DNA from 3 places in the Paenibacillus sp. MT124 genome. Region 2 is predicted to be linked to each of the others. Evidence: predicted binding sites of a transcription regulator. Region 2 holds the regulator's gene; each other region holds the start of a gene.
What was found. Region 2 encodes Rex, which represses fermentation and respiration genes when NADH is low (regulators of the CRP and FNR family bind a similar motif). Its sites were predicted from a motif close to TTGTGAAATATTTCACAA; they were not measured.
Positions count from the first base shown of each region.

Region 1: AC3RCI_RS27180 (formate/nitrite transporter family protein) is a predicted target of Rex. The motif match lies at 3,233-3,250, and genes of this name have one in related genera.
Region 3: adhE (bifunctional acetaldehyde-CoA/alcohol dehydrogenase) is a predicted target of Rex. The motif match lies at 4,114-4,131, and genes of this name have one in related genera.

Region 1 covers NZ_CM179500.1:6,000,194-6,007,248, forward strand. Annotated here, with positions in the region: gene AC3RCI_RS27170 (molybdopterin-containing oxidoreductase family protein) at 1-1,917, opposite strand, end outside; gene AC3RCI_RS27175 (hypothetical protein) at 2,095-2,247, opposite strand; gene AC3RCI_RS27180 (formate/nitrite transporter family protein) at 2,311-3,150, opposite strand; gene AC3RCI_RS27185 (DinB family protein) at 3,315-3,785, opposite strand; gene AC3RCI_RS27190 (FAD-dependent oxidoreductase) at 3,928-5,289, opposite strand; gene pelA (pectate lyase) at 5,808-6,980, shown strand; gene AC3RCI_RS27200 (glutathione peroxidase) at 7,053-7,055, opposite strand, start outside.
Region 2 covers NZ_CM179500.1:4,180,760-4,187,814, forward strand. Annotated here, with positions in the region: gene AC3RCI_RS18780 (hypothetical protein) at 50-580, opposite strand; gene AC3RCI_RS18785 (amidohydrolase) at 625-1,929, opposite strand; gene AC3RCI_RS18790 (redox-sensing transcriptional repressor Rex) at 1,916-2,569, opposite strand; gene dinG (ATP-dependent DNA helicase DinG) at 2,752-5,628, opposite strand; gene AC3RCI_RS18800 (tetratricopeptide repeat protein) at 5,789-6,415, opposite strand; gene panD (aspartate 1-decarboxylase) at 6,508-6,891, opposite strand; gene panC (pantoate--beta-alanine ligase) at 6,884-7,055, opposite strand, start outside.
Region 3 covers NZ_CM179500.1:4,362,469-4,369,523, reverse strand. Annotated here, with positions in the region: gene AC3RCI_RS19740 (ThuA domain-containing protein) at 1-483, shown strand, start outside; gene AC3RCI_RS19735 (winged helix-turn-helix transcriptional regulator) at 802-1,098, shown strand; gene AC3RCI_RS19730 (hypothetical protein) at 1,336-2,064, shown strand; gene AC3RCI_RS19725 (hypothetical protein) at 2,248-2,958, shown strand; gene AC3RCI_RS19720 (Crp/Fnr family transcriptional regulator) at 3,062-3,778, opposite strand; gene adhE (bifunctional acetaldehyde-CoA/alcohol dehydrogenase) at 4,220-6,832, shown strand.

The sequences.
Region 1 (7,055 bases), 1.8 Mb from region 2:
CATGGATTCACTCACCTTGGCAGTAAGTTCGATCCGTCCCCGGTCATTCCACACGACCACCGCATCGCCATCTTCAATGTTTCTGAGAGCCGCATCCTCCGGATGAATCTGCAGCATGGGCATTTTCTCCATACGTTGATGCTTCTCCGTATTGGCAAAGGTTGAATTGAGGAAATTGTGATTCGGTGGCGACAGGAACATAAGTGGATGCACATCATCAGGTCCGGCCGGATGTTCCCCGTCATACCCTTCAACTAGAGCACGATATGTAGGCAGCGGCGGAAGTCCCCTCTCTGCCATCGTTTCCGAATACAGCTCGATCTTCCCGGATGGTGTAGGCAGCTGTTCCAGGAATGAATCATGCGACGACATGTCCAGTTTCACAAAACGATGCTCCTGAAGGGCCTCCAGCGTCACTCCGTTCATATAAGGATTGCCTGTATCCGCCAGGGCGTCCGCAATCATCTGTTCCGGCGTCTCACCGAAGATCTCAGGGTCATATCCCATCGCCTGTCCCAGCAGCGAAAACAGTTCCACATTGCTCTTGCTCTCGCCAATTGGGGCAATGACCGGTTCTTGCAGATGAACATACTGATGCCAATAGGACGTATACAGATCTGTCGCTTCAAACGAAGACTTGGCCGGCAGCACAATGTCTGCATACTTGGCCGTGTCCGTCATGAACAGATCATGCACCACGGTAAACAAATCATCCCGTGCAAAACCTCGCTCCACCCGCTCGGTATCCGGTGCCACCACCAGTGGATTGCTGCAGTAGACCATTAATGCCCGGATCGGCTGCTGCGCTTCCAGCAATGCTTCGCCAATCCGGTTCATGTTTACAACCCGTGCTTCCGAATTGCTCCGAAGCTCTGGACGCTCCAGTGCGTCGCTATTGGTGCTCGCATAACTGTTGGTGCGTACGGCTCCGCCGCCTCGGTTCAGCCATTGTCCCGTGATGGCAGGCAGACAGGCAATGCTGCGTACATTCATTCCTCCGTTGTCATGGTGCTGAAGACCGTTGCCGATGTGAATATGTGCCGCCTGTGCGTTTCCGTACAGCTCAGCCAGCTTCACGATATCTGCTTCCGGTACACCCGTGATGCGCGCAACCCGTTCAGGGGTGTAGTCGCGGACATGATCGCGCAGTGCCTCATGACCCACAGTATACTTTTCCATAAAGGCTTCGTCCGTCAGGCCCCGGTCAAACAGTACATTCATCAGTCCCAGTGCGAGTGCGCTGTCTGTCCCCGGGTATAGCGGAATAAACCAGTCTCCCCATTGAGCTGTACGATTCCGGTGTACATCGATAACCACGATTTGGGCCCCTTTTTTGCGGGCTTTCTCAGCCAGGACAACCTGGTGCATGTTTGTACTTACAATGTTGCCTCCCCAGACCAAAATAAGGTCCGAATGCTCCGTATCTTCGGGCAGCGTTCCCCGATTGGCGCCCATCGTATATTTCCATCCGGTATTCCCGGCCGCATTGCAGATCGTTTGCTCCAGCATACTTGCACCAAGCGCATTGAAGAAACGACGATCCATGCCATCTACCCCAAGGATCCCCATATTGCCGTAGAAACTGTATGGCAGGATACTCTCCGAGCCGTACTTCGCGGATATCGATTTGAATTTCCCCGTAATCTCATGGATAGCTTCATCCCAGCTTATACGTTCGAACTTGCCTTCGCCTTTCGCGCCGACACGTCTCATCGGATATTGCAGCCGCTCGGGGTGATATACCCGCTCTGCCATGTTTCTGACTTTATTGCAGATGGCGCCTTTCGTAATCGGATGGTCAGGGTTGCCCGCCACCTTCACGATTTTACCGTTCTCTTTATGAAGCAGCAGGCCGCAAGTATCCGGGCAGTCAAGCGGGCAAACCGCCGGAAACACGCCATTCTCCTGATCGATCATATGTACAAGTCCTCCCCATTTAAAACTATCCTTACATCATATAATTTTGGAGGTAATGACGTAAAGAGAACAGTCATGTTTTGTGCGCTCAGGCTTGATGCCTTTAAATCTAAAAAAAGTTTTGGCTCCATGATTCATCCTCGAAAATCAGGGGTAAATTAAAAACAAGGCATTAGGTTAGTGTTTCCCCACTTCCTCCTCATGCCATATCATGGACCACTCCCGAAATTCGCCATGAACAGGTTTCGTTCCCCCGAACCTTGTCATGGCGAATTTATTTTGTCTGTAGTAAAAAAGCGATCCCATCTTCGCCGGCTTACGGTATAACATACACCGTGACCTCATGGCAGTAAGGGATCGCTTTAATATATTCAGTTGAAATTGTGCGGGCGATTACGCCTGTTTGCTCCACATCGGTCTGGCTTCCGGCTCTACCGGCTGAACAACCGCTTTGACCTCGGGGTCCGCCTTACGCAGGTACACCATCCAGTAGGCAGCAGCAACGAACAATGCGCCTCCCGTCAGATTACCGAGCCATACCGGGATAAAGTTCATAATGTACTGCCCCCATGAGTAATGCCCTTCGAAGATGGCAGCCGGAATAAGAAACATATTGGCAACCACGTGCTGGAATCCAATAGCAACAAAGGCCATGGTCGGAAACCAAATGCCGAGCACTTTGCCACTCATTGTATCCGACGCGTAAGATAGCCACACCGCCAGGGCTACCAGCCAGTTACACCCGATTCCGGATATAAACGCCTGTAGAAAGCCGTCATGCAGCTTGTGTCCCGCCATATCCACAACCTTGGTCAGATACACTCCTTCTCCTGTGAGACCAAGCACATGCCCGAACGCATATGCCACGAACAGTGCACCCAAAAAGTTTCCGATCGTGACCAGAGTAAGATTCTTCAGCATGCTGCCTACGGACAGTTTACGGGCTAGCGTAGCAAGCGGTACTGCCATCATGTTACCTGTCAGCAGCTCTCCCCCGCCAATCAATACCATGATCAAGCCTACAGGGAATACCGCTGCACCGATCAGGTTAACCAAGCTGCCCCATTCCGCCGGGGCGGAGGCAATCACGCGAATATCCAGCAGGAAGCCAAGCGCAATAAATGCCCCTGCCAGGAAACTGAGAACGAGCACAAAGGACACCTGGTTCTGTCCTTTCTTCATCCCTGTGTTCACCGTATATTGTGCAACCTCAAGAGGTGTTTTTGCCGCCATGCCATCCTCTCCTTCACTATTCATGAACGAAATCAGTGTACATCGTTGATATGTTCATTGTATCGCGAAGGGTTCGGCAAGTTTGTTACTTTTATCACAAAGTCCTGAAAGTCCCCTTGTTCCAGCTTCCGTGCTCTCTTGCTTGAGTGCAGCTGGTTGGTTACTTATTCTGTTCCCAGGTGATGATGTTCACCAAAAATTTGCTGCAGATGGTGCTGCAGATGCTGGACGTAATCTTGTGCCAGCCATTCCATCGTAACCACACTTCCATCAGGTAAGACGCACGTTGGTGATTCCCCTGTCTCCGGCATGCTGGATAGAACACGAATGACGGACTGATTCAGACTGATCCAGAGATTTAACACCTCTTCAATTGGTGCACTGACATATTGTTGGCTCTCTACCCATTGGTCTTGATGATAAGGCGTTATAGACAGTGGTTCGGTCTGATGCTGCATTTGGACAAACCTGCTTACGTTATGAAGTGCCGAATCACATAAATGACCAAGAATCTGAAGACGGGACCATTTTCCTTCCATGCGTGGCTGTACAAGTTCATTTGGATTCAGCGCAAGAAACGAGCGAGGTACAGATTGTAGCAGAACTTTAAGCTCGGATACTGTATTTGTAAGCATGTTGTGAACCACTCCTTCATGTTCATATCTATTGCGTATGACCTCTAACCTGTTGTTAATATAGCACTCATTTCCAGAATCAACTACATCAAGTTAATTAAAAAAACTGCCGCATTGCTGCGGCAGTTCTCGGATTGATTAGTTACACCATCGCTGGTGCTTTTACTTCTACTGGAGGCAGAGCCTGAAGACCGGCAGAGTTCAAGAAGTTCCATGGTTTGTTGTAATGCGGTTGGAAGAAGAAGTCGATGAAGGCGAGCTCATCTACGGTCATGTTGTTCTGAATGCAAACCGAGATTGTATTGATCGATTGCGTCAGATCCGCCTTGGACATCACTTGTGCTCCGACGATGCGGCGTGTAGCTTGTTCGTAAATGACTTTGAGCAGCAGTTTCTCAGCCGTTGGCATGAACTCCGGACGATAAGCATCTTCAAGCGTTACAGCTTCCACCACCAGCCCGTCATCTGTAGCAGATGTTTCGGTCAGTCCTGTACCTGCAATATTCTGGTCGTAAATTTTAATTCCTGATGTCCCTTGTGTACCCATGTAAGGCGTTGTTGGACGAACCAGGTTACGAGCTACCAATGTACCCATTCTTACGGCATTGGTTGCCAGTGGAATGTAAGAAGCCTTGCCTGTTGGATTATAGTGAATCGCACAGCTGTCACCTGCAGCGAACACGTCTTTTTGGCTTGTTTGCATATATTTATCCACGATAATTGCGCCGTTCGGCAGCATATCCACCTGGCCTTTGAGCAACTCGGTATTCGGACGGAAACCAATACACAGGATTACGAGGTCTGTCTCGAATTCACCTTTCGATGTGATCACCTTCGTTACCTTGCCATTCTCTCCGGTGAATTTCTGTACAGTCTGGCCCAGTGCAAGCTTGATCCCGCGTTCAGTCAGTGTGTCCTCAATGGCATCTGTAAACTCGGGGTCCAGATATTTATTGAGAATCCGGTCCACACTATCGATCAAGGTGACTTCCTTACCATTCATTTGGAATGCTTCAACCAGTTCAATACCGATATACCCTGCACCGACAACGGTAACGCGTTTGGCTTCTTTGGCTTTTTCGATGATTGTATTGGAATGATTGTAATTTTTGCAGAGCAAGATGTTCTCCATCTCGATCCCCTCAAGTTTTGGAATGACCGGCCATGAACCTGTTGTCACGATGAGTTTATCGAACGTATCTTCAAATTCTTCCCCTGTTTTCAGGTTTTTAGCCTGAAGTTTATGATTCGCGGCATCCACTGCTGTAACCTCATGCAGCATCTTGGTGACTACACCCAGCTCAGCCAGCTGGTTTGGCGAAGAGTAGAACAGTCCATCCGGATCCTTCACAACCCCGCCGACATAAAGGGCGATACCGCAAGATAGGAAGGAAATGTTGTCATTGCGCTCATACACCGTGATGGTAGCATCCGGGTACAATTTGGCGGTATTGATGATGGCTGCGGTCCCTGCATGTGTACATCCGATAACTGAGATTTTCATAATAAAGGTCCCCCTTGAAGTTATAAAATATAAACCGTGCTTCATTTATCAGATTGCTGCGCTTGATTCCTGGAATTTAAATTGACAATGATTTTACTCCCTTGTGAATACATTCACTAACGAAACTAAACGATTATGTGAAAAAATTCACTACCAACCTGGCGACTTTGTGATTTGTTTCACTTCATGTACTCATTATAATGTGATCTTTTTCACATTACAAGTGTTTTCTTAAAAAATATTTAAAAAATAGGATATCGCCCTGTGGACGAGCCGCTGCTTCAACCCCTAAGACCTATTGTCCCCTGAGCAATAACGGTTTATGCTATAGAACCTTTTGGAGAAAAAAGACCTTCATCCTAACCGCAAAGTGGAGCTGGCGGCTGATCGCTGAACGATAACAAATATTAAATTTTAGCTTACAGTTGATTTTTATATTAGAAAGCGCTTACAATATTATTGACCCTTTATTTGGATTTTATATGAATAGAATACCAGTTATGTTGGGAGGCATTCATTTGAAGAAACGTTCCATCTCTGTTTCATTAACGCTGGTTCCTGTCTCTGCAATTATCGCCATGTTGACCGCAGATATCGCCAGGCCCGTGGTTGCTTTTGCCGATTCCCCGCCTGTCACCATTAAAACCGAGGTGTTATCCTCCAAAACTTATGCAGGGGTTGATGTATCTTCGCTGCTGAATAAGTTCAGGGATTACAGCACGTTCTCCACAGGTGACTTGGCCAAGGACACCGCTTATGCGCTAAACATCGTATCCTGGCAGCTGCCGCATGGTGGGTTCTTCAAAGCAATGGAGGAGAAGTACAAGTCCTCCTGGGACGGGGTAGCGCCGCGTTCGGATTGGAAAGACCCGAAAGGCGTAGAGCTCGGAACGTTTGATAATGAAGCAACTACAACCGAGATCCGCTTCCTGGCTGATATGTATGAAAAGACGGGCAACCCGATCTTCCGGGACAGTGTCCGCAAAGCGGTGGATTTTATCCTGGTCTCCCAATATCCTTCAGGCGGATGGCCTCAGGTTTATCCACAGCGGGGCAATTACTCCGACAGCGTTACCTATAATGACAATGCCCTGGTGCGAACCATGGTGCTCATCGATGACATCATTGAGAAGCGTAAAGGCTTCAACAACGATATTCTGAGTGAGGATACACGGTCCAAGCTGGCGGCGGCCTTGGATCGAGGAATCGCATACACATTGAAAGCTCAAATTAAAAACGGCGGTGTGCCTACAGTTTGGGGTGCCCAGCATGACCCGGTAACCTACGCGCCTGTATCCGGCAGAGCCTATGAACTGGCATCCAAATCCGGATCCGAATCTGTGGCCATCACGGCTTTCCTTATGTCCAGGCCTCAGATACCCGAGATTGAACACGCAGCCAAGAGCGCCCTCCGCTGGTTTGATCAGGTCCGAGAGAATGGAACCAAATATAATCGTCAAGGACCGGTGTATTTCGAGCCTGACCCGTCCAGTCTGATCTGGTACCGTTTCTACAATGTAGATGAAGATGTGCCCTTCTATGCGGACCGTGACGGCAAGAAGTACATGGATATTATGGAGATCAGCGAGGAGCGGCGGCACGGCTATTCCTGGGCGGGCAACTATGCCCGTAATCTCCTTCAGCTTGCCTCGGATCAGGGATATTACAATTTAAGCAAACCGCTTCCTTAACTTTCTTGGTATAAATAGCTTTTAAAAAAGCCTGTCCTCCAACTGGAGGCAGGCTTGATCTGTTCTATTTGATTA
Region 2 (7,055 bases):
GTCTGCCGGTTCTTTGAAGATTTTACCTGAAAAATCTCTGAATATCTGTTTAACTGTTTGGAATCGTATAGACCAAATCAACCTGTTCTCCATTGCTGAAGCGATAGAATCGATAATAGTTGTGCGTATCATCTTTGTAATAAACTTGCCATACATAGACGCCATTGACGACTCCAGGCATAATTCGTTTGATCTCTCCGCCCGGTACTTCAGAGCTGAATCGATTGCGAACTTGTGCTTCCGATAACCCGTTCTGCAGCAATTCACTGTGCACAGCGTTGCTTCCTGTGACCGGTTTATTGGTTGCATCAAACTTAACCCAGACGGCGATGTCCTGATTATTTTTATTTTTGGCCATCATCGTCCAGTAAATGTTATCTTCGCCTTCTTTTTGACCCCAGACGTATTTTCGGAGATCCTCATAAGAAGTTATCCCGAGCTGCTCCTGCGCCGCTTGAATAGCTAGCGCTTCTTCGTTGCGCTGGTCCTGGGTAATATAGACATAGAAGCGCTGTAATCCAAACAGAATCAAAACCAGGATGAGCAGCGAGATCCAGATCCATTTCTTTTTTCTTTTCAAAAGCCGAACTTCCTTTCCCCTATGACGCTGCTGCTATTCTGAAATTAACGGGCGAGCAGTCCGTCAAATGCAAGTTGAGACTCGCGCAGAATGCGCTCTTCATCCATAGTAAGACATTCACCATGTTTCACCAGCTGTTTGCCGTCAACCCATACATGCTCCACATCCTTGGCTGAAGCGGAGTAAATGGTATGAGAGATTAGATCCGTGTGCGGATAGAAGTGTGCTTGTTCAATATTTAGCGCAATGAAATCAGCCTTCATGCCGACTTGAAGTGCTCCCGTATTGTTCAGGAAGATGGACTTGGCACCATACCCCGTTCCAAGTAGCAGCGCTTCTCCCGCTGGAACCGCTGTTGGGTCACCGGATACTCCCTTATGAATCAAAGCAGCCAGTCTCATCTCTTCAAACATATCCAGGTTGTTGTTGCTTGCTGGTCCGTCTGTTCCGAGAGATACGGTTACTCCAGCTTTCAGCAGATCCGGAACACGCGCAACACCCGAAGCAAGCTTCAGGTTGCTTCCCGGATTGTGAGAGACCGCTACATCATGGCGTGCCAGAATTTCAATCTCCTCATCATTCAAATGTACGGCGTGAGCTACAAGAGAAGGTCGAGAGAAGAAACCGAGCTTTTCCAGATGTGCCACTGGACGCAGTCCATAATCCGTTACATTCTGTTCGACTTCGCGAAGGGTTTCCGACATATGGGTGTGCAGCGGCAGATCCAGATCATGTGCAACCTGTACCAGCTTCTCTATGTAATCCGGAGGGCAAGTATACGGCGCATGCGGTGAGATGATCGTCGTAATTCGACCACCAGCCTGTCCGTTCCACTCGCGTGCAAACGCAGCCGATTCTTGCAGTTTGCGCATTTGCTCTTCTTCGGAACAGAGACCAATGACACCACGTGCCAATGCGGCACGAATCCCGGATTGTTCAACCACTTTTGCCACCTGGTCCATATGATCATACATATCCAGGAATGCCGTTGTTCCGCCTTTCAGCATTTCTAATACAGAAAGCGAGGTGCCCCAATACACGTCCTCAGACGTCATTTTCGCCTCCATAGGCCACATTTTCTCCTGAAGCCATACTTGCAGGGCCAGATCGTCCCCGTGACCTCTCAGAAGGGACATGGCTGCGTGACCATGCGTATTGATCAGACCCGGCAAAAAGACCAGTCCTTTGCCATCAACCTTCGGCAGGCTCTCATCTCCATCCGGCAGTGTCTCACCAATATGCACAATCTTGTCATCTTCAACGACCATATATCCTTGAACCACGGTCCATTCCGTACCACTATTTACAGCAAATTTGCCGTTATGAATTACCCATCTATTTGTCGTCATCTTCCTCGTCGTCCTTTCCGTTCTCCAGATAATAAGCAAGGCTAAGCAGATCCGTTGTAAAATCAGCATGATGAATACGGACGTGCGGTGGTGTTTTCAAGATGGTTGGTGCAAAGTTCAGAATCGCTTCAATGCCGGATTCCACGAGCTGATCGGCTACGTTCTGAGCTTCGGTATCCGGAACGGTAATGATACCAATACGAATATTATCTTTTTTGACCGAGTCCGTTAGTTCATTCATGGGCTGTACTTTCAGGCTGTTAATCTGACTGCCGATCTTAGGACCGTATGCATCGAAAACAGCAACAATTTTCATGTTGTCTTTCAGATAGGCGTTGTAATTGGACAATGCATGTCCCAAGTTACCAGCTCCGACCAGAGCAACATTGATTTGCTGATCAATTTTCAATATATGACGGATTTTCTCGATTAGATACGATACGTCATATCCAATGCCTTTGCGACCGAAGTCCCCAAAGTATGCAAGGTCTTTGCGAATCTGGGCAGGATTAAGATCCAGGCGTAGTCCCAGTTCCTGTGATGACACCGTGCCCACCTCACGTTGATGCAGTTCATTCAAATAGCGCAAGTAAACAGGCAATCTGCGTACCACAGCTTCCGAAATTTTATCTGATTTCATTACATTACTCCCCCTTACCAAGGCCACAATAGATAAATAAAAATGTAGCATCCCGCATAACCTTTTTCGTTTCCGAATGAAATCATGCAAGATGCCTTATAAGATATCAAGTTAAAAGTGCTTCAAAAATAATTCACACTTTAATAAAGTTTACAGCGAGAAGCCCTTATTGCGCAACGATGTCACTCCTGATTCGAAGCAGACGCGTCCTGAGCCGGCGTTTCCAGCCACTCGCTAATCCGTGGAACCATCTGTTCAGTCAGCATATGTTCCATTTTGGGACCAGGTAATGAATATAGGAAATACTTTCCGTAATAAGACTCAATGACCCGTGTATCGTAAACGATGACTATACCCCGATCCTTAGCCGTACGAACAAGCCTGCCGAATCCCTGCTTGAAACGAATGACGGCCTGTGGAACAGACAGCTTCATAAACGGATTCTTTTTCTGTTCCTGCAGCAGTTCACTCTTCGCCTCGACGAGTGGATGGTTCGGTGGCTGGAAAGGCAATCTGACAATGGCCAGACATGTTAAAGCCTCTCCAGGGATATCTACTCCTTCCCAGAAACTGCTGGTGCCCAGCAGAACGGTTGCTTTCGCATCCTGGAACCTGCGGGTTAACTTGGAACGACTACCACTATCAACGCCTTGACCGAGCAGCGAAATATCGTTACCCGACAGCGCTTCTTTTAATGGGTCATACACCTGGCGCAGCATTCGGTATGAAGTAAAGAGCACCATCATACGGCCCCTTGTCGCAATAGCCGTTTCGGCCAGAGATCGTACAAGCATGTCGACAAAGTGAGCATCCCCCACACTGCCTTTTACGCTTGGGAAATCACGAGGGATGACCAGCAAAGCCTGGTCCCTATACCGGAATGGCGATGGCAGCATGGACGTCAGCAAACGGTTATTATCGGCTGCTTCCTGCAAGCCAAGCTGTTCAATCATGAACTGAAATGACTTATCGACCGATAGCGTAGCCGAAGTAAGGACAACGCTTTTCTTTTTATCGAAGAACATGTCCTTCAACTGTGCACTAACATCGACAGGAACGGCATACAGCTGCAGTGATTTGCTGCGGAACTGGCCGCTTGCCTCCATCCAGTATACCGTTTTGGCATCATCCATTCGCATGAAGAAACGTAGGTTTTCTTTGAGCGTTGCCAAATCCTTAAGCAGACCTGTAATGTCCGTGATCAAGCTATCCGATTGATAATCGTCCTGGTCTTCTTTGACTTCAAGAAGCAGCTTGTCTCCCTTGCGGATCAAGTCCCCCAGTGTGACATAAATCTGGTTCTCGTAATCCTGCAGCTCCTGCCACTTTGCCGGTTTCATTGAAGGCTTCAGTCTAAGGGAAAATTGCCCTGTTTCTCCGGGAGAAGCATCACTCCGCTCAGGCAGCAGGTTAAACAAGGCATCGCTCAAACGATCCCACATCTCTTTGACTTCAACAGCAAGCGGGAACATCTGGTCAATGACTGAGCCCCACTGCACCGAATTTTCATGCCCCGCAAGTTGTGTTCGCAGCATGGGAAGCTGACCGTTCCGACTATCCTTAAACAATCGGGTCAGGGTATGAACCAACGTGAAATATTTCATGTGAAGACCCAGGTGCTTACCCGCCACATCCTCGAGATGATGAGCCTCGTCGATTACGAGACTATCGTAAGCAGGAAGAAGCTGATGAGCTGCTTTTACATCCGTAAACAATTTGGAATGATTCGTAATGACGATATCAGACAATCCTGCTTCATGCTTCGCCCGATGGTAGAAGCACTTCCTGAACCAAGGACAAGAACGTCCCAGGCAGGATTCCGATTCGCTCTGTACCGTTTCCCAGAAGTCCCCACCGCGCGCACTGAGGTTCAGCTCCTCGTCATCTCCAGTCTCTGTCTGGGTGAGCCACACAATCATCTGAGCCGCTGTAAAGTAATCTTCTTTCGGTGTAGCAAACTCACGTTTGTTAATCTTGTGCTCAAACTTTCGCAGACACAGGTAGTGCCCCCGACCTTTAAACACGGCAGCCTTAAACGGAAAAGGCACCACTTTGGTCAGCAGCGGGATATCACGCTCCCGAAGCTGTTCCTGCAGGTTGATGGTATGCGTGCTAACCATTACTTTTCGTTCCTGCTTCACACTTTCATATATGGCCGGCAGCAAGTACCCCAGGGATTTCCCCGTACCCGTACCTGCTTCAATTAACAAATGCTTTTCTTCGTCCAGCGCTTGCCTTACACTGCTGAACATCTGTGTCTGTGCCTCGCGTTCTTCATAGTGATCCAGGGTATCCTGCAGATTGGCCCGGACCTGATCCATATACTGCTCAAAACTTACACCTTCGAGCGGATTACCTTCGCGTTCATCGCGTGGAGCACCGATCTCAGTCCAATCACTCACATTCAAGGCCAATTGGCGGTAATACGTATGTCCATCCAGATCCTGTATGGGCTCTGCTTCCTTCTCACTGCGCATGCCGTCGAAGAACCAGCCCAGATCGCTGTCCTCAGGTGCAAACAGGTCGCTGAGACGCTGTATCGTAATCAATGGCAGTTGACGCAGTTCATCCAAACACTTCAGGAGCACATAGGCCGTTGCCAAAGCATCACTGTCTGCCTGATGAGGACGGTCGTGCTGGAATCCGAATTCTGAAGATACATACCCCAGTTGATAAGAACCAAGTGAAGGAAATGAAATTTTGAGAAAATCAATGGTATCCAGAATACGTCCGGTGAACGGCAAGTAGCCGCATCGGTCAAGCGCATTCTGAAGGAAATGAAAATCAAAAGCCACGTTGTGTCCCACAAGGACAACATCGTCAAGCAGCGGAACCATCTCCATCATCATCTCTTCGAGTGAGGGAGCGTCCGCCACATCTTCGTCAGTAATCCCGGTTAATCCCGTAATAAATGGAGGAATAGGCACACCAGGTTTTACATAAGAACTATATATTTGAGTTATGCTGTAGTCATGATCTATGATGGCAAGTCCGGCTTGGATAATCTCACCGTCGGACTGCGTGCCGGTTGTTTCGAAATCCAATACGGCAAATTTCATTGCAATGTACAAGTCCCTTCCATTCCAGTCTATGTTACAGCATAGCAAAAAAACGGGCATTTGAAAATTAACTGACAAAAAAGGCGGTGTTCCCTCCATGATCTTAAAGGAGAAAACACCGTCTTGATGCCGCTGCACTGCACTTGAATTTCAAGTACGGTCAGCTTATTCCATATTGCAGTTGTCCGCTGTTCAGCCTGCAGGCTTCCATATTATACAACGGTTCGGTCAACGTCGGGTCATGCTGGAGTGCCTGTGCAAACAAGGAACATGCTCCTTTGGGATTCGCCATCTTGGCTTCGAGGCAGCCCAGTGCATTACAGGCTAACCCCTTCAGCCTCGGAGAACCATTCAGGTGCACGATGAGCCGCAGGTGACTTCCCGCTTCCGCGGTTTGATTGAGGTTCATATGCGCAAGTCCCAGATAGTACCGAGTCAGTGCACTATCCGGATATTCGGCAATAATTTGTGAGAACTGCACAATCGCCTGTGGATACATCTGTAACTTGAAGTATCCCTGACCGCGACTAAAGGATTCCAAATGGATTTCAGGCAGAGCCGTGACGGCTTCCTGTTCCGGTTGGAGTGCCACCGGCTGTTCTAAATCCCTGACCTGACTCATCTTCTCCTCAAACATCAGCCACTCATCAATCATCCCGTCACTCATCCGCTTCAGCAAGTTCCACTTTTGCAGCAGTTCCTGTTTGTTCAGACCTTCAGCGGAAGGGTAGCGCTTGATAATTTCATCTAACATGTCGTTCATTTCGGCGAAAACATGCTGGAACATCGATGCATCCCCACCCTTGAAAAAATGGATTAGTGCGTGACCTGTACTCATTTTTTGCAAGGTGGACCGATTTCATTCCCCTTACCAGTGGATTACATAATTGTCGCGTGAACTTCCTGCTTCATGGTTTGCACAGGTTTGTTTTGACCGTCCACAAAAACCACAGTAGGTTTGTGCGTATTCGCTTCTTCCTGAGACATCATTGCATATGAAATGATAATAACCGTGTCTCCTGGCTGCACAAGCCGTGCAGCTGCACCATTCAGACAGATTACTCCGCTGCCGCGTGGTCCGGGAATTACATAGGTCTCGAGCCGTGCACCATTGTTGTTGTTTACAATTTGTACTTTTTCATTTTCCATCAGATCAGACGTTTCCATCAGATCTTCATCAATGGTAATGCTCCCCACATAATTCAGGTTGGCTTCAGTAACGGTGGCACGGTGAATTTTGGACTTCATCAATGTTCTAAACATGGGACAGTACCTCCGCTCTTTGCAATCTTGTATTATCAATCAGTCTCGTTTTGCCAAATTTCACAGCCAGCGCAATCAGGATATCATCTCGTCCATGCACTTTTTCATCATCAGCAAGCGGCTCCAGACTCGGAAAAGCCTGAATCTCGGCATAATCAATAACA
Region 3 (7,055 bases), 180 kb from region 2:
AAGGTTGCACAGCGAGTACTGAACGGCATGGGATTGATTGTTCTGCATTCCGGGCATTTCTCCAAACCGTTCAAGGCCTTGATGGGCACCAGTTGTGATCTGAAATGGCGTGTTGCTGACGAGCAGGAGATCGTATGGTGTGTCAATCCTTCTCATCCCATTGCGGATGGGATTGAAGGCAAGATTGTACTTGAAAAGGAAGAAATGTACGGTGAATTCTTCGATATTCCGGTACCCGATGAGCTCGTGTTCGTAAGCAACTTCCAGGGTGGGGAAGTATTCCGAAGCGGCTGTACGTTCCGTCGCGGCGAAGGCAAAATCTTCTACTTCCGTCCAGGCCATGAAACGTATCCGACGTATTACAAGCCGGAAATTCTGAGAGTGATCAGCAATGCAGTAAAATGGGCATATCCTGCCCGCAGCTTCAAGCCGCAATTTGGCAAGAGCGAACCTGTAAGACCATTTGGTGGCGTGCTGGTCTAGGCCGCAAAAGTAGTATCTGATGGGCAAATGAAACGTATACCTAAGAACCCTTCTCCGAGTCAAGTATGACTGTGGCAGTTGGGTTCTTTTTGGGTAAGATAGGTACATGGGAGTTATACGATATTTGCCATGGTTCATCGAATCGTCCTGAGGTATACTTGTTGTATAGTCAAATTGCAAAGAAGCCTATTAAATTTTAACTTTTTTACGGCAGACGTTTTCTTTGTGACGTAAATGTGTTATTATGAAATATACTAACTAAATGTAAGTTCAGTGATCTCTAAAGAGGTGATTAATGTGGAAGGCCAAGATTTACGGATGTGTCCGCGTTTTGAGACGGCATTCTCGTTTTTGGGCAAACGCTGGAACGGTCTGATTATTCAAACGTTGATGAGTGGGTCTAAGCGATTCAAGGATATTTCCAACCTGATTCCGTCAATGAGTGACAAGATGTTATCTGAACGGATGAAGGATCTGGAGAGTGAAGGTATTCTGATTCGTCATGTTTATCCCGAGACGCCGGTTCGTATTGAATACGAGCTAACAGAAAAAGGGAAAGCTTTGCAGCCTGTCATGAACCAAATTCAGGATTGGGCAGAGCAATGGGTAGATTAAACGATTCATATGTCCAGGCTCAATGATGTGACCTGACAACAGAGAGCTCTTGATTTCGATGAAATCAGGAGTTTTTTGTCTTATATGCTTACTTAGTCATCATGGCTTGTCTGTTCAATATACAGGAATGTAGAAATAAACCACCTTTTTCCTGCAGGCCTTGCACATATTGACAGAAGTTATAGTATAATTTAAGAAAAATGGCCGCAGGCGGCCGGAGCGAGGAGGCCACTTGTCATGAGAGAAGAAAGCTTATCCCGTGAAGTACGCTACGGCAAGCAAGATATTGCGGAACTTGAGAGCGCATCCATTCAGGTTCATCTGATTTACAAAAAAGCTGCGGAACTGTTTAAATATTATTTTAATCCCCGCGTGGGTAACCAGGACCCAGGGGAAGCAGTTCCACTTGGAAACAGCAATGGGCAAGAACTGGCTCCGGTCGTCCTGCAAAAGTGGATTCAGACATCGTCAGGCTGGAAATGCATTGGTTGTGAAATAAGATACCCGGGGTCTGTGCAGGATAAGCTGGATGATGATTTTCCACGTGGCCAGCTTACTGGAGCTTCCGGGAAACGAAGATATGTAAAACCCGAAATGCTAATTCAAGCCATTGTATGGTCCCAGTATGAAAAAATCAGGCTGCTGGCACCGTGGCTTGGTGATGAAGCTTTTTATACCACACAAGAGCTGGATGTCATCGCCCGGTACATTGTACCGACATACTTCTCAGAGCGTCCCCTGCATGAGCAGGGCAAGCTCTACAAGATTCACCATCCGTACAGTAAGATCCCGCTGTATCAGGAATACGTAACAGCTCCTACATTCTGTGTACAGATGGATGGAGAGCTGCTCGAAGGGCGACTTTTGACAGGTGTGTATGTGTCGGAGGAACAGTTCCATGGGCTTAATCCGTACCTGAAAAATGGGGACGGGGGCCGGACTTATATGCAGGCGTGTGTTCAATAGAGGGGAATTAAATATAAGGGTTGAACGATCCGAACGAAGGAGCCCGCAAGCGGGCTCTTTGTGCTGCAGGATGGAATATGGAAGAAAAGTAACGGCATTGACACTTTTTTTGGATGAATATTGTGCCATAATAGAGGTTATGGACAACAGGGTGAAGATTTTAAGCAGGGTGGTGTTACCGACATGATGAAGAAGTTCCCCGGTTACATCGGTTTATGTTTGCTTATCATGGCAATTCTAGCCGGATGTACAGAGACACAGCCTTCTGAACAGCCGGTGGTCAAGGAGACCGATACTTCCAATACCATTACCGTTGCTGTCGATGGAAGCACTTTTTTACCTGATGCAACGAAGTCGATCAAGAGGGATTTTAGTGAAGGACTCACGCTTAAGAAGGCGCTATTGAACAGTGGTCTGGTTGATTTTACGGCCGACGGCAAGCGGATTCAATCCGTAGGGGAAGTTTCACTTGATTCCTCGCTAAGCTGGGCAGTTAAGCTAAACGGCAAGGATATTGATCCGGAAAATTGGGGCATGGAGCTTCATGCCAAGGATGAAGTGATCATTTACGTAAAAGCCGCCGACAGTACAGGAGAAGGTGTTGCATATCAGACAACCCTGCTCAAGATCAGCGGCGGCAATATTATGCCAGACCTTAATCGTCAATATGCGGGTGTCTATATCAAGGAGTGCACGGTTCGCGATGTACTTAAGTCCAGCGGCATCGTCAGAATGTCGGAAAATAACAAATACGTCGTTTCGGTTGAAAATGTTGTTCCACGCATGAATCAGCGTTGGGTGATCATGGTGAATGACAAGGAACTGATGGAAAACGGTTTGGATATGAAGTTGAATCCACGGGATGCGGTTAAATTACAGTTAACGGCATCTTAAACATAAACATAAAGCCCGCACCTCTTTAGGAGGACGGGCTTTTTTCATGTCACTTATAGATTAAGCTCATTACCGGAAGGTGATGACTTCAAGTGCTTAATGCTTAGATGCGGCAGATCTCATTGGGACATAATTCACAATGACAGATGCCTTGGAGCATCTTCAGGTCCTTGATAACAATCATGCCGTTATCATATTCAATGGCATCTTTTTTGCGCAAATCGCTAAGCATGCGGTTCACACTTTCGCGGGTAGCTCCAATCATGTTGGACAGATCCGTGTGGGTAATTTTTTTATGAATAATCACGTGATCGCCGTGGGGCTCGCCATAAGAATTGGACAATCGGATCAAGGTGGAACAGAGCGCACCAGGTTTGCCGTATAACATGAGGTCACGAAATTTGGTTTGGGTTAAGCGGTGATGAATGCCCATCCATTTCATAAAATCAATGGCGAAGTCACAGTGCTGACAGATCAGCATTTCCAGGTCTTTGTGCTCCAGTACACCGATTTCACTGTCTTCCAGCACTTCCGCCGAGAAGGTATGCTTGGAACCGAAGAACGGATCTGCCTGACCAATCATATCACCGGACTGGTACATGTACATGATAAGCTCTTTGCCTTCATCCGTGGATTTGGTGATCTGGGCACGGCCCCTTTTCATATAATAAAGTTTGTCGGACACATCACCTTCCCAATACAGGTGGGTCCCTTCAGGATAGGTACGGTCTTTCATGGTTACGAGCAGATGATTGAAATTCACTTCCGAGAAACAGTTGGTATTGCCGCGTTTTTCCATGACACTCAGTTGTTCTCTCATAAGTCTATCTCCCCTTTGTATCCACCGGAGGGGGATTACATTCATGCTGCAGTCCGCGCTCCGTGGTTCGCCGCAACCGTTACCGTCCTGATTAGGGTCAATTCCGCAGGGGAGGACGGTACAAATTGCGGTGGTTCAATTTTTAAGTTCAGTATATACCTAATCTTACCGTTTGAGGGGCATGGAAAGGGGGCAAAAATGGCGAAATTTCAAACATTGTGATTAAATTCACTTTGGAGAGGGAAGGCTGCATTTGACAGCTATATATTTTAAATAGGAAGTGAAAATGACCTTCAGAAGGAACTCCAAAAAACTTAAATTAAATTTGTTATACTTTGTGAAAAAAATCACATAATTAACCTTTTCGACATGTTACGATGTGTACGTAAAGAAGAGAGACAAACCAAAAAAACAATACGAACCTTTAGGAGGATGAGGGAGATGGCTGTAAAGAACGAAGTCGCCCCAGTAAAAGAACCGACAGCAGGTCAGTATATTCAAACGTTAATTGACAAAGCGAATAAAGCACACGCAGCATTCATGTCCATGGATCAAAAACAGATTGACCGCATCGTGCAAGCCATGGCACTGGCAGGTCTGGACAAACACATGATGCTTGCCAAAATGGCAGTGGAAGAAACCGGCCGCGGAGTGTATGAAGATAAAATCACCAAAAATATCTTTGCAACAGAATATGTGTATCACAGCATCAAATATGACAAAACCGTAGGCGTGATTGAAGATAACGAGTATGAGAGCTTCCAGAAAATAGCGGAGCCTGTAGGCATTATCATGGGTATTACACCGGTGACTAATCCGACATCCACGACGATGTTCAAAGCGTTGATTTCCATCAAAACACGTAATCCGATCATCTTTGGATTCCACCCTTCCGCTCAGAACTGCAGCCGCGAAGCCGCCAAAATTCTGCTCGAAGCTGCGGTGAAGCATGGTGCTCCGGCCGACTGTATCCAGTGGATTGATGATCCTTCCATGGACCGCACGAATGCACTGATGAATCATAACGATGTGGCGCTCATTCTGGCAACGGGTGGATCAGGCATGGTACGCGCAGCGTACAGCTGTGGTAAACCGGCACTGGGCGTTGGACCAGGGAACGTACCTTGCTTTATCGAGAAAACGGCAGATATCAATCAGGCTGTAACGGATCTGATCTTGTCCAAGTCATTCGACAACGGTATGATCTGCGCCTCCGAGCAAGCGGTCATCATCGAAGAACCGATCTTCGATCAGGTGAAAAAGAAAATGATTGCGAACGGGTGTTATTTCGTCAACAAGGATGAAGCTGCGAAATTGACAGCAGGTGCCATTAATGCGGAGAAATGTGCGGTTAACCCGGCGATTGTCGGTCAATCGGCAGTAACCATTGCGCAAATGTGTGGAATTGAGGTTCCGGCTGGTACCAAAATTCTTGTAGCAGAGATTGAGGGCGTCGGCACCAAGTTCCCGCTGTCTGCAGAGAAATTAAGTCCGGTACTGGCTTGTTACAAAGTAAAAACGGCAGCTGAAGGGATTGAGCGTGCTGCGGAAGTGGTTGCCTTTGGCGGCATGGGTCACTCCTCCGTTATTCACTCGAATAATGAAGAAGTCATAAGCAAATTTGCGGATCGTCTGCAAACGGGACGGATTATCGTGAATTCGCCATCGACACACGGCGCCATTGGGGACATCTACAACACGAACATGCCGTCATTGACTCTGGGATGCGGTTCATATGGCCGTAACTCGACCTCATCGAATGTCACTGCCGTCAACTTAATTAACGTGAAAAGGGTGGCTCGCCGTACCGTGAATATGCAATGGTTCAAAGTGCCAAACAAAGTGTACTTCGAAAAAGGAGCAACGCAGTATCTGGCCAAAATGCCTGATATTACTCGCGTAGCCATCGTTACGGATGCCATGATGGTCAAACTGGGCTATGTGGAAAAAGTGGAGCATTATCTGCGTCAACGCCAAATGCCGGTAGCAATCGAAGTATTCTCGGATGTTGAGCCCGATCCATCAACAACAACGGTAGACCGTGGTACAGAAATGATGCGCCGCTTCCAGCCTGACTGCATTATCGCTCTTGGTGGTGGATCACCAATGGACGCTGCCAAAGCCATGTGGTTGTTCTACGAATATCCGGACACGGACTTCAATGATCTGAAGCAAAAATTCATGGATATCCGTAAACGGATCTACAAATATCCGCGCCTTGGATCAAAAGCAAAATTCGTAGCGATACCGACAACATCGGGTACAGGATCGGAAGTAACATCGTTTGCCGTAATCACAGATAAAAATCTGGGCAACACCAAATATCCACTGGCAGACTATGAGCTGACTCCAGATGTAGCCATCGTAGACCCTGAATTCGTCTATTCACTGCCAAAAACAGCGGTTGCAGATACGGGTATGGACGTACTGACACATGCCATCGAAGCGTATGTATCGGTTATGGCCAATGATTACACCGATGGTCTGGCGATCAAAGCGATCCAGCTGGTATTCCAATACCTGGAGCAATCGGCGCTGCAAGGTGACAAACTGGCACGTGAGAAAATGCATAATGCTTCGACGATTGCCGGTATGGCTTTTGCTAACGCGTTCCTGGGCATTAACCACAGCTTGGCGCACAAATGGGGCGGACAGTATCACACCGCACATGGACGTACCAATGCAATCCTGATGCCGCACGTCATTCGTTATAACGCGAAAAAACCGACCAAATTTGCATCATTCCCGAAATATTCGCACTTCGTAGCAGATGAGCGGTATGCTGAAATTGCCCGAATTCTGGGATTGCCTGCACGTACTACAGAAGAAGGGGTGAACAGCCTCATCAATGCAATTCGCAAACTGAACAAAACACTCGGTATTGAGGAATCGTTCCAGGAAATCGGATTTGATGCCAAGGACTTTGAAGCTCACGTGGATTACCTGGCCGATCGTGCTTTCGAAGACCAATGTACAACCGCCAATCCAAAACTGCCGCTGGTGACTGAACTGGCAGACGTTTACCGCAATGCCTTCTACGGACGGTTTGAATAAACAGTATCGTTAACAAGCAAAAATGAGTTTAAGGTTTAGGCAATAGGTTCAGGGTTCCCCGAAAGGGGAGCCCACATTGCCGTCCTTTTGTCGATGACGGAATCCTTTGGGGATCCGTTGAACGGTTTGGTATTCACACATTAACGGAGAGGACAGAAAAAACTGAAGAAGCGAAGCGCTCGCCTTTATCAATGGATTTTTCCAATTAGAATAAGAAATGAAA